2 regions of the Variovorax sp. dw_954 genome follow, and region 1 is predicted to be linked to the other one. Evidence: riboswitches for the same ligand, from Rfam matches in the RefSeq annotation. Region 1 holds a riboswitch; the other holds the start of a gene.

Region 1 (6,608 bases):
GGATGAGCTGCGAAGCGGCATCGACGAGATTGAGCGTGTCGGGCTGCAGGGTGTAGTCGTCACCGATCAGCTCGAGCTTGATCCACGGCGTCTCGAACAGCTCGCGTGCCATCTGCGCGGTCGCGATCACTTCCTGCACGCTGTGGCAGCCGGCGGTGTTGGGCAGCACCGGCACGTCGAGCCGGCGCAGCAAGTCCCAGAAGCCGTTGTCATGGCGGTCCGAAGGTGCTGCGGTCTGGCGCCGGAGGGAGGCGGTCAGCATCGCGGGGCGGGCCCGCCTGACGGCCGCTTCGAGCACGTCGGGCGAGGGGTAGCGCGCGGTGCCCAGGAGCAGGCGGCTGTGGAAGGTCTGGCCGTAGAGGACCAGCGGGTCGTCGGTATTCATGGAGTCTCTCTTCATGGCGCTGCTTTTGGGTTTTGTCAGCCGCCGGTCACTGGACGGATCACTTCGACCAGGTCGTCGTCCTGCAATGTGCGGGCGGCGTAACCGGAACGCGGCACGAATTGCTTGTTGACCGCGGCGGCGAAGGGTGGCGCCGGCGCCAGCAGCGCGATGGCGTCGGCCAGCGAGGCGCCGGTGGGCAGTTCGCGTGGTGTGTCGTTGATCAGGATGTTCATTCGGATTCGAGGGCAAAGCGCGACGCCAGCGTCGGCGTGCGGGTGGCCAGCCGTTCGATGGCCGTGTCCAGCATCGCGGGTGCGATGAGAAAGCCGTGACGGTACAGGCCGTTGACCTGCATCACGCGCGGCTTCAGCCAGCGAATGGCGGGCAGGTTGTCGGGCAGCGAGGGGCGGCATTGTGTCGCGATCTCCAGGATGCGCGCCTCCGCAAAGCCGCTGTGCACCGAATAGGCGGCGCTCAGCAATTCGAGCGTGGACCGCACGCTGGCGGGCGACATGTCGTCGGATTCGATCTCGGTGGCGCCGATGACGAACACGCCGTCGGGCTTGGGCGCGATGTAGAGCGGGTAGCGCGGGTGCACGAGGCGCGTCGGCCGTCGCAGGTTGACCTCGGGCGCATGCACGCGGATCACCTCGCCACGCACGCCGCGCAGGGCGGCCCATTGCGGCCTGGCGCCGAGGCCGCGGCAATCGATGATGCGCTCCGACGCGCCTGGTTCGAATTCATCGGGTGCGCGTGCGCTGTGCCAATGCATCGTCACGTTGGGCAGCGCCTGCAGCGAGGCCAGCAGCGCGGCCAGCAACTGCCGGTTGTCGAGCTGGCCTTCGCCCGGCAGCAGCAGGCCCTGCGCAAATCGCTTGCCGATGCCGGGTTCGATGGCGTCGACGCCGGCGGCATCGAGCCGCTGCATCGCCGGCAAGCCCGGCACTTCGTTCACCGTGCGCGCGAGCACGCCGGCAAAGCGCACGGCCTCAGGTGCGTCCTGCCGATGCCACAGCACCAGCGTGCCTTCGCGCTGAAAGAAGACGGCGGAAGCGAGCGATGCGAGGAGCTCCGGCCAGCGTTCGAGCCCGTACTGGCCCATGCGGACCACGGAGGCCGGCGCCACGGCCGATTCGGCCAGCGGGGCCAGCATGGCGGCGGCCACGCGCGCGGCGGCGCCATCGGCCTGCGGCCCGCCCGCGTCGTGCAGCGTGACCTGGCAGCCACGCCGCGCCAGCGACAGGGCCAGCAGCCGGCCCATGAGGCCGGCGCCGAGCACGGTGGCTGCATCGAACGGAAGCGCTTCAAGGGAGTTCATGCGGGTGGTTGATAATTTTGCGAATGACCAACGCTTCCTTGCGCTACGCGCGCGTGCTTTCGATCGCCGGCTCCGACAGTGGCGGCGGTGCCGGCATCCAGGCCGACCTCAAGACCTTCAGCGCACTCGGGTGCTACGGCATGACCGCGATCACCGCGCTCACGGCGCAGAACACGATGGGCGTGAGCGGCATCTTCGCGGTGCCGCCGGCCTTCCTGAAGGCGCAGATCCAGTCCGTGGTGGAGGACATCGGCGTCGACGCGGTCAAGCTCGGCATGCTGCATGCGCCCGAGGTGGTCGAGGTGGTGGCATGGGCCATCGACCACTACAAGCTGCCGAACGTGGTGCTTGACCCGGTGATGGTCGCGACCAGCGGCGACCGCCTGATCGAGAACGAGACGGTGCAGCGGCTGGTGAACGAGCTGTTCCCGCGCGCAATGGTGATCACGCCGAACCTCGACGAGGCCGCCCTGTTGATCGGCCGCGAGATCGATGGCGTCGATGGCCTCGATCGCGCGGCCAGCGACCTGCTGGCGCTCGGCGCGCATGCGGTGCTGCTGAAGGGAGGCCACCTGAAGGGCGAGGAGATCGTCGACGTGCTGGCGGAGGCCGGAAGCCCGCCGCGCCGCTTCGGGTCGGCCCGTATCGCGAGCCAGAACCTGCATGGCACCGGCTGCACGCTGTCGTCGGCCATCGCGGCGCACCTTGCGCTCGGCCACGCGTTGCCCGAGGCCGTGCAGCAGGCACGTGCCTACGTGATCGCTGCGATGACGGCCGGGGCCGACATCAAGGTCGGCGCAGGCCACGGTCCGCTCAACCACGGCTTTGCGCCAGTGCCGATGCACCGCCTGTAGCCGATGCCCGGCTGAGCCAGGCGGTCACGAAGGTCAGCACCAGCGTCGGCAGGGCCGAGCCGAACTGCGGCGCCCACTGGGCCAGGCAGTGGTACACGGCGATGCCGAGGATCCAGATGGCGGCGGCACCCCAGTCGACGCGATGCGTGCCGACGCCGGACGGCGCTGCCCCGGTTCCCAGGCGCCCGAGGATCACGCCATAGAGCGGCACGAACACCGAACTCAGCAGCAACAGGAAGGGTTCCAGCGCGTGCATCGGCAGCACCAGCGCGAGGCCGATGCACAGCACGCCGATCAGCAGGCCCCATTGCTTCACGCTCCAGCGCGGCAGCAGGCTGTGCGTCGAAACAGCGCCCGAGTAGACGTCGCCGTAGGCGTTGTCGAGCTCGTCGACGAGGATCAGCCCGAGCGCGAGAAGACCGCCTTGTGCAAGCAGAAGTGCGGTGACCAGGCTGGTGCCGGTGTCGGCTGAACTCACGACCATGACGCCGAGCGCATAGCACCAGACATTGGCCACCAGGTAGCCGATCCAGGTGCCGCTGAAGGCGCTGCCCAGGCCGCCGGTGCTGCGTTTGCCATGCCGCGCATAGTCGGCCACCAGCGGCAGCCACGAGACCGGCATCGCGATCACCAGGTCAAGCGCACTGAACATGCCCATGGAGCCGTCGCCCGCGCGGGACCAGAAGGCGCCGAAGCCCTTGGCGTTGAGCTGCCCGGCAAACTGCCATGTCAGCCAGACCAGCGAAATCACCACCAGCGGCAGGCCGAAGCGGCTGACGAAGCGCCGCACCAGCTTGACCATCGAGCCGGCCAGCAGTGCCAGCAGTACCGCGCCCCAGAGCAGGGTGGTGAGCAGCGTGCCCAGCGGGGTGTCGAGCGCAAGGCCGAAGGCCTGCTTGCCGATCGCCTGCGTGCCCTCGCGCATGATGACGATCTCGAAGGTGGTCCAGCCTACGAGCTGCACGATGTTGAGCAGCACCGGCAGCCGCGCAAAGGCGCTGCCATAGGTCGCATGCATGAGGCCCGCACTGGCCAGGCCGCTTTCGCAACCGAGCCGCGCCGTCCAGGCCAGCAGCCCGGCGCCGACGCAGGAGCCGAGCACGATCGCGACGGCGGCCGCCTGCGTGCCCACGGCGGGCACCAGGTACGCGCCGACCTGCATCACGAGCAAGCCGACGCCGAGGCTGAACCAGAGCGATGCGTGGTCGTGCCAGCGGAACACGCGGGCGGAATCCGCCAGGGGCGTGAGCGCCTCGTTGCGGCCGGATGAATTGTCAGAAGGCTGTGCCATCCATTTGCTCCATTGCAAAGTGATTGGCAGGTTGCGGTTCGATGGCCATGGGTGCACGCGAGACAACGTGGAGGCCGCCGGACCAGCTTCCCTGCGCGAGGATTACCTCAATCAGGTTCAAAGGGACTCTCTCAGCCAACCGTCTGGTGAAACGGCCGGCACCCCTAGCGTGGCTGCGCAGCGATGTGCGCAACTCGTCGGATTGTAGTATTTCAGCCGACGCCGAGCAGCGTGTGCAACCGCGTGCTGGTCGTGGTGTATTGGAGCGGGATCGACTTGCCCGGGAAGACGACGGCCGTGGCGGCCCAGGCGGCGAGCGTGGCCTCGTGGAAGCCGCAGACGATGAGCTTCTTCTTGCCGGGATAGGTGTTGACGTCCCCGACGGCGAACACGCCGCGCTCGCGGGTCTCGAAGCGCTCGGTGTCGACGGGGACCTGTTTGCGTTCCAGCGCGAGGCCCCAATCGGCGATGGGGCCGAGGCGGGGGGAGATGCCCAGGCAGGCGATCAAGGCGTCGATGGGGAGATCGACGGTCTGCGCGTCGGGCGTCGCAACCTGCACCCGTGCGCCGTCGAATCCGGTTGGCTGGCCGATAAGGAGCTTCACCGCGCCTGCCGACACGGCCTCGCGGAACCGCGCCACCAGGGAGTCTTCGGCATTGAAGGCGTCGCGGCGGAACAGCAGCGTGACCTCGTTCGCCTGGCCGGCGAGCGCCAGTGCGGTTTCGAGCGCGGCATCGTCGCCACCGTGCACGACGACGTCCTGGCCGGCGAAGCGTTCGAGCGCGTCGGGGTGGTAGAAAAGCCTGGTGCCCTCGAAGCGCGAGATACCTTCGACGGTCATGCGGCGCGGCACGAAGGCACCTACGCCTGCCGCGATGAAGACTGTCCTGGCCAGGAATGACGTGCCAGCCGAAGTGCCCAGCAGCAGGCGGCCATCCGGTTGGCGCTCCAGCGTCGCGACCTGCTCGCCGTAGTGGAACGTCGGCTTGAACGGCGCGATCTGTTCGAGCAGCGAATCGACCAGCCCGCGCCCGGTGGTGCGCGGTGTGCCGGGAATGTCGTAGATGGGCTTGTCGCCGTACAGCTCGACGCATTGGCCGCCCGCACGGGGCAGCGCGTCGATGATGTGGCAGGAGATTTCGAGCAGCCCGAGCTGGAACGCCTGGAACAGCCCGACCGGGCCTGCGCCGATGATCAGCGCGTCGGTTTCAATGGGGGCGTGCATCAAGAGAAATACGGACTACCGAACGCAGAAGTCGCAAAGGATCGCAAAGGTCGCAAAAGAAGACATCAAGAATTTTCTTCTGAATTTTTTGCGACTTCTGCGAGACCTTTGCGACTTCTGCGTTCGGCTGTCCGTATTCGACGGCCTCAGCGAACGAGCTCGCCCACCTTGTCCGTCACGTCCTTCCACTCCTCGGCATCGGGCAGCGCGGGCTTGCGCTTGGTGATGCTCTTCCAGCCGTCGGCCAGCGAGAGTTCGGCGTTGAGCTTGATGAAGGCGATCTGGTTCGCGGGGAGGTCTTCCTCGGCGTAGATCGCGTTGACGGGGCACTCCGGAATGCAGACGGCGCAGTCGATGCATTCGTCGGGGTCGATCACCAGCATGTTGGGGCCTTCGCGGAAGCAGTCCACGGGGCACACGTCCACACAGTCGGTGTATTTGCAACGGATGCAGGATTCGGAGACGACGTGGGTCATGTTCTTTTGCTGAAGCTGGTGATCGGGGAAACCCGCGATTTTAGTTGTTTGTGACAGAAGGCTGCACGAGCACGGCCGCGGAAGTCTTATGGGTCGCGGTGTCGACCAGCACCAGCGAGCCGAGTGCGCGCGATTTCGCGAAGGGCAGGACGGCCAGCGGCTGCTGCAGTGACAGCACCACGTCACCGATCGAATTGGCTTCCAGTTGCGTGGCGGGCTCGGAGCCAAGTGTCGTGATGTTCACGCGGTCGATGATGCGCGCAACCTTGGCCTTGACCCAGCGATGACCCTGCAGCGCCCAGTACACGCGGCCCGCCACCAGCGGCTCGTCGTCGAGCCATGCGATGGTCGCGGTGATCTCGCGCACCGGCTCGAAGGCCTCGGGCTCCAGCAGCCAGTCGCCGCGCGACACGTCGAGTTCGCGGTCCAACACGATGCCGGCGCTGTGACCCGCATGCACGGCGTGCGGCTGGCGCACGTGGTTGAGCACTTGCGCGACGGTGGCGGTCTGCTTGCTCGGCAGGACCGTCACGCGCTGGCCCGGCTCGACATGTCCGCTGGCGACGCGGCCCCAGAAGACGCGGCGCCCTTGCGAGGTGTCGGCAGACGAGGAGAACTTCTCGACCCATTGCACCGGGAAGGCGAAAGGCACCGCCTCGTCCTTCTCGGTCACCGGCAGTTGTTCGAGCAATTCGAGCAGGCTCGGGCCTTCGTAGTTGCACCAGTCCGCATGGCGCGAGGCCACGTTCCAGCCCTTGAGCGCGGAGATCGGCACGATGGCTGCGACCTGCACATTGGCCGCTTCGGCGAAGGCGTTGAGCGCGGTCGAGATGCGCTCGAAGGCGACTTCGGCATCGTCCATCGCATCGAGCTTGTTGACGGCGAACACGATGGACTGCACGCGCAACAGGTTGCACAGCAGGGTGTGGCGGCGGGTTTGCGGCAGGAGGTCCTGCACGACGATCTCGCCGTCGGGCACTTCGCCGGCCCACGGCAACTTGGTGGCATCGACCAGCACCACGGCGGCGTCCGCGGCCGAGGCGGCGGTGACCATGTTG
Region 2 (6,608 bases), on a different contig from region 1:
CAAGGAGGATTCGCGATGACCATCCAGATCGGCACTCTCTGCTACGTCGACAGCAGCTGCGAGGCCAGCCCCGCCACCCGCGGCGCGGTCAATCGCATCGTCGAAGTGGTGTCGGCGCCCTACGAGGCGCCGGACCTGAGCTACCTGCCCGGCACCTACTACGACGTGGCTTTCGAAGGCTGGACGTACTTCTGCCGCAGCGACAAGCTGCACCCCATCTCCGACCCCGGCGCCGACATCGGCGAATGGATCGAGGACATGCTTACAGCTTGACCTGCCGCAGCACGAGCAGGCCGCCCAGCCCGGCCTTGCCTTCGAGCAGCAGCTTGTCGCCCGCCAGCAGCGTCTGCGCAAGCGCCTGCGACACGCAGAGGTCGAAGGACACCGGTGAATAGCCGGCCACCTCGATGTGCGCCTGCTTGCCGCAGATCGTGCTGTTCTCCTGCACTTGCGACACCGACACGATCCTGCTCGCCCCCGGCCCGCTGGTGAAGCCCGCGAGGAGGTCGGGCACGAACAGCACGAACTGCGCCAGTCCGAAGTAGAGGACGAACGGAAGGATCACCAGGTACGGCCCCTTCGGCATGTGCCTATCCCGGTTGGCGTGCAGCAGCAGGTAGGCCAGCGGTATCGACAGCAGCGCCGAATACTTCCAGGCCAGCGCCAGCAGGAATTCATCCGGCAGGAAGGGTGGCAGCTTGCTGGCATAGACCAGGCCGGCGATGAACAGCAACGCGCAGGCGAGCACCATGCCCTTCTGCACGGGCGTGGGTTCGGGTCTGGAGACTGTGGTGATCTGGGCGGACGGCATGCAGCGGACGGTCGGGCCGTGCGCTGGCCCGCAGTGTGTCGGGAGGCCGCACCTTACGTTCGCAATGCTTGAAGGAAGCTGACTTGCGCCGCAGACAGTGCTGCAGCACGGCAAGGCGATCCAACGCAGTTATGCGTTTGATCGCGAAGTCGTATCAGCCCGACGATTGCAGCACTTCGTCGAACAGCGCGAGCAGCTGGCGCGCGAACACATCCATGTTGGCTGCACGATTCGTGTCGCCGGTCTCGATGGTTCGCACGCGCGACGAGGCTTCGCCGACGACTGCGACGCACACATGCCCCGGCGCATCGCCGTAGGGGCTGCCCATCGGGCCGGCTGCGCCGCTCTCGGCGATGCCCCAGGTCGCATGCAGCCGGTCGCGCATGCGGCCGGCGATGAAGGTGGCATAGGGCTCGGTCTCGGCGCGCATGCCGGCCATGTCCTCCGCGGTCACGCCGAGCATGTTGCGGCCGGCGCGCCGCGAGTAGACGACCGCGCCGCCAAGGAAGTAGGCCGACGCGCCCGGCACGGCCAGCAGCGCCGCCGACACCAGTCCGCCCGCGGACGACTCGGCCACGGCCACCCGCTGGCCCCGTTCGCGCAGCGTGGCACCGACGCGCGCAGCCAGGTCCGCCAGCGCCGGAAGGCTATCGTGGGTCGACATGGGCGATGTCAGTCCTGCAGTGCCGCCGAGGCATTCGTCGCGACGCCCTGCGCCACCGCTGCCTCCTGCTGCGCGACCATCGCGCGCTTGTAGCCCTCGCGTTGCTGCAGCCGCTCCCAATACGCTGCCACGTTCGGCGGGAACTGCTTCGCGAGATGGATCTGGTTGCCGAGCAGCAACGCATAGCCCACCGACACGTCGGCGGCGGTGAAGCGGCCCGCGCAAAGCCATTCGTTGCCCTCCAGCGCCGCCTCGATCCCGCGCAGGCGCGACAGGAACCACTTGGCATAGTCCTCCGCCGCCTGCGGCAGCTTGCGCTCGGGCGACTCGAAGTAGCGGTAGCGCAGCACGATGGTCTGCGGAAAGGTCAGCGTCGCCTCGCCGTGATGCAGCCAGTTGAGCCATGCGCCGTAGGCCGGCTCGTCGGGGCGCACCTGCATGCCGGTGCGGTTGTCGGGATCGCAGCGCACCGAGAGGTACTGGCATATCGCGGCCGACTCGGTCATGCGGGTGGCGCCGTCTTCCAGCAGCGGAATCGTCCCCAGAGGATTGAGGGCGAGGTACTCCTTGGCAAACACGCGCGGCGGAAAGGGCAGCATGCGCAATTCATAGGGCACGCCGAGTTCCTCGAGGGTCCAGAGCGGGCGGAAGGAGCGGGCGCTCATGCAGTGGTGGAGAACGATCATCGGAGAAGTCTACGGGCCGGCATCGTCCGCAGTCCAGACGCGGGCGTGCCCTGCAGACCCGTGCAAACCCGCGAATTCCGGGGGCGACCTGCAAGTCGCAGCGAGTCGACGCAAGTCGCGCTCCGTCAACGGCCGCCGCTCAAGCCGCAGGCTGTAGCGGGATGTAGAACTCGCCGCCGCCGGCCTTGAACTCGGCCGACTTGGCGCTCATGCCCTGCGCGAGCGCCGCATCCTCTGCCAGCCCCTTCGCCGCGGCGTACTCGCGCACCTCCTGCGTGATCTTCATCGAGCAGAACTTCGGTCCGCACATCGAGCAGAAGTGCGCCGTCTTGCTCGCGTCCTTCGGCAGCGTCTCGTCGTGGAAATCGCGCGCGGTGTCCGGGTCGAGGCCGAGGTTGAACTGGTCCTGCCAGCGGAACTCGAAGCGCGCCTTGCTCAACGCATCGTCGCGCGAGCGCGCACCGGGGTGGCCCTTTGCCACGTCGGCCGCGTGCGCGGCGATCTTGTACGCGATGATCCCCTGCTTCACGTCGTCGCGGTCCGGCAGGCCCAGGTGTTCTTTCGGCGTGACGTAGCACAGCATCGCGGTGCCGGCCCAGCCGATCATCGCGGCGCCGATCGCGCTGGCGATGTGGTCGTAGCCCGGCGCGATGTCGATGGTCAGCGGGCCGAGCGTGTAGAACGGCGCCTCGTGGCAGGTCTTCAACTGCTCGTCCATGTTGGCCTGGATCATGTGCATCGGCACGTGGCCGGGGCCCTCGATCATGGTCTGCACGTCGTGCTTCCATGCCACCTTCGTGAGTTCGCCGAGCGTGCGCAGTTCGGCGAACTGGGCCTCGTCGTTCGCATCGGCGCCCGAGCCGGGGCGCAGGCCGTCGCCGAGCGAGAAGCTCACGTCGTAGGCCTTCATGATGTCGCAGATGTCCTCGAAGTGCGTGTAGAGGAAGCTCTCCTTGTGATGGGCGATGCACCACTTGGCCATGATCGATCCGCCGCGCGAGACGATGCCGGTCATGCGGTTCGCCGTCAGGTGGATGAAGGGCAGGCGCAGGCCGGCGTGGATGGTGAAGTAGTCGATGCCCTGCTCTGCCTGCTCGATCAGCGTGTCGCGGTAGATCTCCCAGGTGAGGTCTTCCGCCACGCCGCCGACCTTCTCCAGCGCCTGGTAGATCGGCACCGTGCCGATGGGCACCGGCGAGTTGCGCACGATCCAGTCGCGCGTGGTGTGGATGTTCTTGCCGGTGGAAAGATCCATCACGTTGTCCGCGCCCCAGCGGATCGCCCAGACCAGCTTCTCGACCTCTTCCTCGATGCTCGACGTGACGGCCGAGTTGCCGATGTTGGCGTTGATCTTTACCCTGAAGTTGCGCCCGATCGCCATCGGTTCGACCTCGGGATGGTTGATGTTGGCCGGGATGATCGCGCGGCCGCGCGCCACCTCGTCGCGCACAAACTCGGGCGTGATGATCTGCGGGATGCGCGCACCCATCGGATTGCCGGCCACGCGCTTGGCGCGCTCGTCGTTGTCGAGGTATTCGGCCATCCACTCGCGCTTGCCGTTCTCGCGCAAGGCCACGTATTCCATCTCGGGCGTGACGATGCCGCGGCGGGCGTAGTGCATCTGCGTGACGTTGGCGCCGCTGCGCGCGCGGCGCGGCGTTCGTTGCAGGGCGGAGGCTTCGGCGCGCAGTTGCGCGATGCGCTCGCCCTCCTTGTCGGACATGCGTTCCTCATGCTTCACGCCGTCGTCGAGCGCCGCGCGCAGGCGGCCTTCGTAGCGCTCGGTGTCGCCGCGCTCGGCGATCCATGCGGCGCGCACGTCGGGCAGGCCGCGTCGCACGTCGATGTCGACGGCGGCATCGGTGTACGGCCCCGAGGTGTCGTAGAGCGACACGCGCTCGCCATTGGTCAGCGCCACGTCGCGCACAGGCACGCGCAGGTCGGGCCGGCTGCCGGTGATGGTGGACTTGGTGGAAGCGGGGAAGGGCTCGCGCGTCAGTGTGAGCAACGAGGCAAACTTGTCGACTGCATTCATGTGGGGCACTCCAGGTTGATGAGGGGTGCTCCGCGATCGCTCGACGGACCCCCGGCCCTGACGGCCTGTGGAATCCTGGGGAACTGCAGCTCTTCTTCCGCCGGTACTAACCGGTTCAAGTTCGCGGGTTCGGTCGCCTGACGACCATCTCAGCACGCTGATGCGTGTACCCCGGAGCGGGGCGGATTCTAGGCCTGCCTGCTCGCCGAACCCTGACAGATGCGCGCGGAGTTGTGTCAGGAAGTGAGGGCTCAATCGGCGGCTGCTCGGCATGGGCAAGGGTGTAGAGCCCCACGTCCACCCGCCCTGAGCGAAAGCCGGCTTCGCAATAGCACAGGTAGTACTCCCAGAGCCGCCGGAACGAGGCGTCGAAGCCGAGCGCCGCGACCTGCGGCCAGGCCTGCAGGAAGCGGTGCCGCCATTCGGCCAGCGTGCTTGCATAGCTCTCGCCAAAGCAAAGGTCCTTCCGCAGGCTCAGGCCTGCGCGCCGGGCTTGCGACTGCATCGCGGCGAAGGACGGCAGCATGCCGCCGGGGAAGATGAAGTGCTGGATGAAATCGGCTTGGCTGCGATAGCGGTCGAAGTGTTCGTCCGCGATCGTGATGACCTGCACGACTGCCGTGCCGCCGGGGCGCAGGCGCTGCCGCAGCGTCTCGAAGTAGCGCGGCCAGTAGCGCTCGCCCACCGCTTCGAGCATCTCGATGGAAACGATGCGGTCGTACTGGCCCTCCACGTCGCGATAGTCCTGCAGCCGCAAGTCGACCCATGCCTCCAGCCCCAGCTCGCTTGCCCGCCGCCGTGCGTGGGTCAGCTGCTGCGCGGACAGCGTCAAGCCGGTGACCTGGACGCCCGGCCGGCGCGCAAGCGCGAGGGCCAGCGCACCCCATCCGCAGCCGATCTCCAGCACCTTCGCGTTCTCTTCCAGGTCGAGCAACCCGACGATGCGCGCGAGCTTGAGGGCCTGCGCCTGCTCCAGCGATTCGTCGCCCTGCGCGTAGAGGGCGCTCGAATAGATCAGCTCCGGATCGAGCCACAGCGCGTAGAACGCATTGCCGAGGTCGTAGTGAAACGCGATGTTCTGCCGGCTCCCGCGGCGTGTGTTGGCATTGCCGAAGTGCAGCAGCCGCCCGAGCCAGCGCGCCGGCCAGGAGGCATCGAGCGCGCGGCCCCAGCCCGCTTCGTTGCGCAGGCCCAGGTCCAGCAACGCCGGCAGGTCCGGGCTCGACCAGTCCCCGTCGCGATAGGACTCCGCCAGCCCGATGTCGCCGCGCAGCAGCAAGCGCCAGAGAGGGCGCCAGCGATGCAGCGAGATCGAGGCCTGCGGCCCCGGGCCCGCACCGCGGCCTTCGATGCGTTCGCCGCCCGGCAGTTCCACCGTCAGCGTGCCGATCGACAGCCTTTGCAGCAGGCTCAGCAACAGTCGCCGGAGCGGCCAGCCGGCCCAGGCCGAGAGCGTTGCGCCCACCCACCCGTGCGGACGAACTGGCCGATGACGGCTGCCCGAGGATGACGAAGACGCACTCATCGTTCCACCGGCTCGACGATGGTCACCGCACGCGCCGGAGCGGGCGGATGTCGATGCGGACGCACACCCTTGAACCAGAGGCGCAATGCCTCCCAGTGAATTGCTGCCATGACCTTGAGCGTGAGAAGTGGATGAGAGAAGAAGACGAGTGCCAGCGCCGTATCGCTCAGCGCGCGCCGGCGGGCGTCGAAGCGGGCGGTGAGCACCACACCCTGCGCATCCTCGACCGTCACTTCGACGCGCAGGCCCTCCCTGTCGGCATGCGGCGGCTCGATGCAGAAGCCGTAGGCCATCTGCATCGGAAGGAAGGGCGAGACGTGGAACTGCTTGTCGCAGCGCTGCCTGATCTGCCTGTCGTCACGCCGGGATTCGTCCACCGCGACGAAGTAGCTGTGCCTTTCGCCAAAGGTGTTGTTGACCTCGTAGAGGATGGCCTGCAGGCCGCCTTCGGGGTGGTGGCAGAAGTACACGCTGAGGGGGTTGAATGCGTAGCCGAGGATGCGCGGCATGGTCAGCAGGCGGATCGGGCCGCCGGGGCACAGATTGGCCGCGACCAGTTGCCGCTCCACATGGGCCCGCAGCCCGTGGCCGTCGCCGGTGCCGTAGTCGCGCTCGTGCAGGCTGAACAGGTTGAAGCGGTTGAGCGAAAACAGCCGCAGTCGCTGCGCGAGCGCCCCAAGCTCGTCGACATCGATCAGCAGCGAGAACACGCGGTAGCGCAAACGATGGCGCGCAGGCCGCGACCGCTGGTGCATCACCGTGCCGACGTACAAGCTCCCCCCCGAATGCGCCTGCGGCGCCCGGGCGGCCGCCAGATGCGGCTGCTCTTGCGGGCCGTCCAAGCCTGCGCGGGCAGGCTTGGAGCCGCGGCCCTCAGCCCCCTCAAG

Evidence for each region. A riboswitch is a leader RNA that binds a small molecule or an ion and turns the genes downstream of it on or off. The one in region 1 is predicted to bind thiamine pyrophosphate.
Region 2: it holds a riboswitch for thiamine pyrophosphate, as region 1 does, so the genes downstream of both, thiC (phosphomethylpyrimidine synthase ThiC) here and HB681_RS33475 (cytosine permease) in region 1, are expected to answer to the same signal.

Annotation. Positions count from the first base shown of each region.
Region 1 covers NZ_JAAVVD010000033.1:46,244-52,851, forward strand. Annotated here, with positions in the region: gene HB681_RS33455 (thiazole synthase) at 1-385, opposite strand, end outside; gene thiS (sulfur carrier protein ThiS) at 421-618, opposite strand; gene HB681_RS33465 (FAD-dependent oxidoreductase) at 615-1,703, opposite strand; gene thiD (bifunctional hydroxymethylpyrimidine kinase/phosphomethylpyrimidine kinase) at 1,727-2,557, shown strand; gene HB681_RS33475 (cytosine permease) at 2,517-3,848, opposite strand; TPP riboswitch at 3,920-4,024, opposite strand; gene HB681_RS33480 (NAD(P)/FAD-dependent oxidoreductase) at 4,061-5,074, opposite strand; gene fdxA (ferredoxin FdxA) at 5,221-5,550, opposite strand; gene HB681_RS33490 (GTP-binding protein) at 5,591-6,608, opposite strand, start outside.
Region 2 covers NZ_JAAVVD010000017.1:141,945-148,552, forward strand. Annotated here, with positions in the region: gene HB681_RS24240 (hypothetical protein) at 16-273, shown strand; gene HB681_RS24245 (hypothetical protein) at 263-811, opposite strand; gene HB681_RS24250 (CinA family protein) at 966-1,475, opposite strand; gene HB681_RS24255 (glutathione S-transferase family protein) at 1,484-2,161, opposite strand; gene thiC (phosphomethylpyrimidine synthase ThiC) at 2,301-4,196, opposite strand; TPP riboswitch at 4,272-4,380, opposite strand; partial or broken gene HB681_RS24265 (cyclopropane-fatty-acyl-phospholipid synthase family protein) at 4,549-5,721, opposite strand; gene HB681_RS24270 (DUF1365 domain-containing protein) at 5,718-6,563, opposite strand.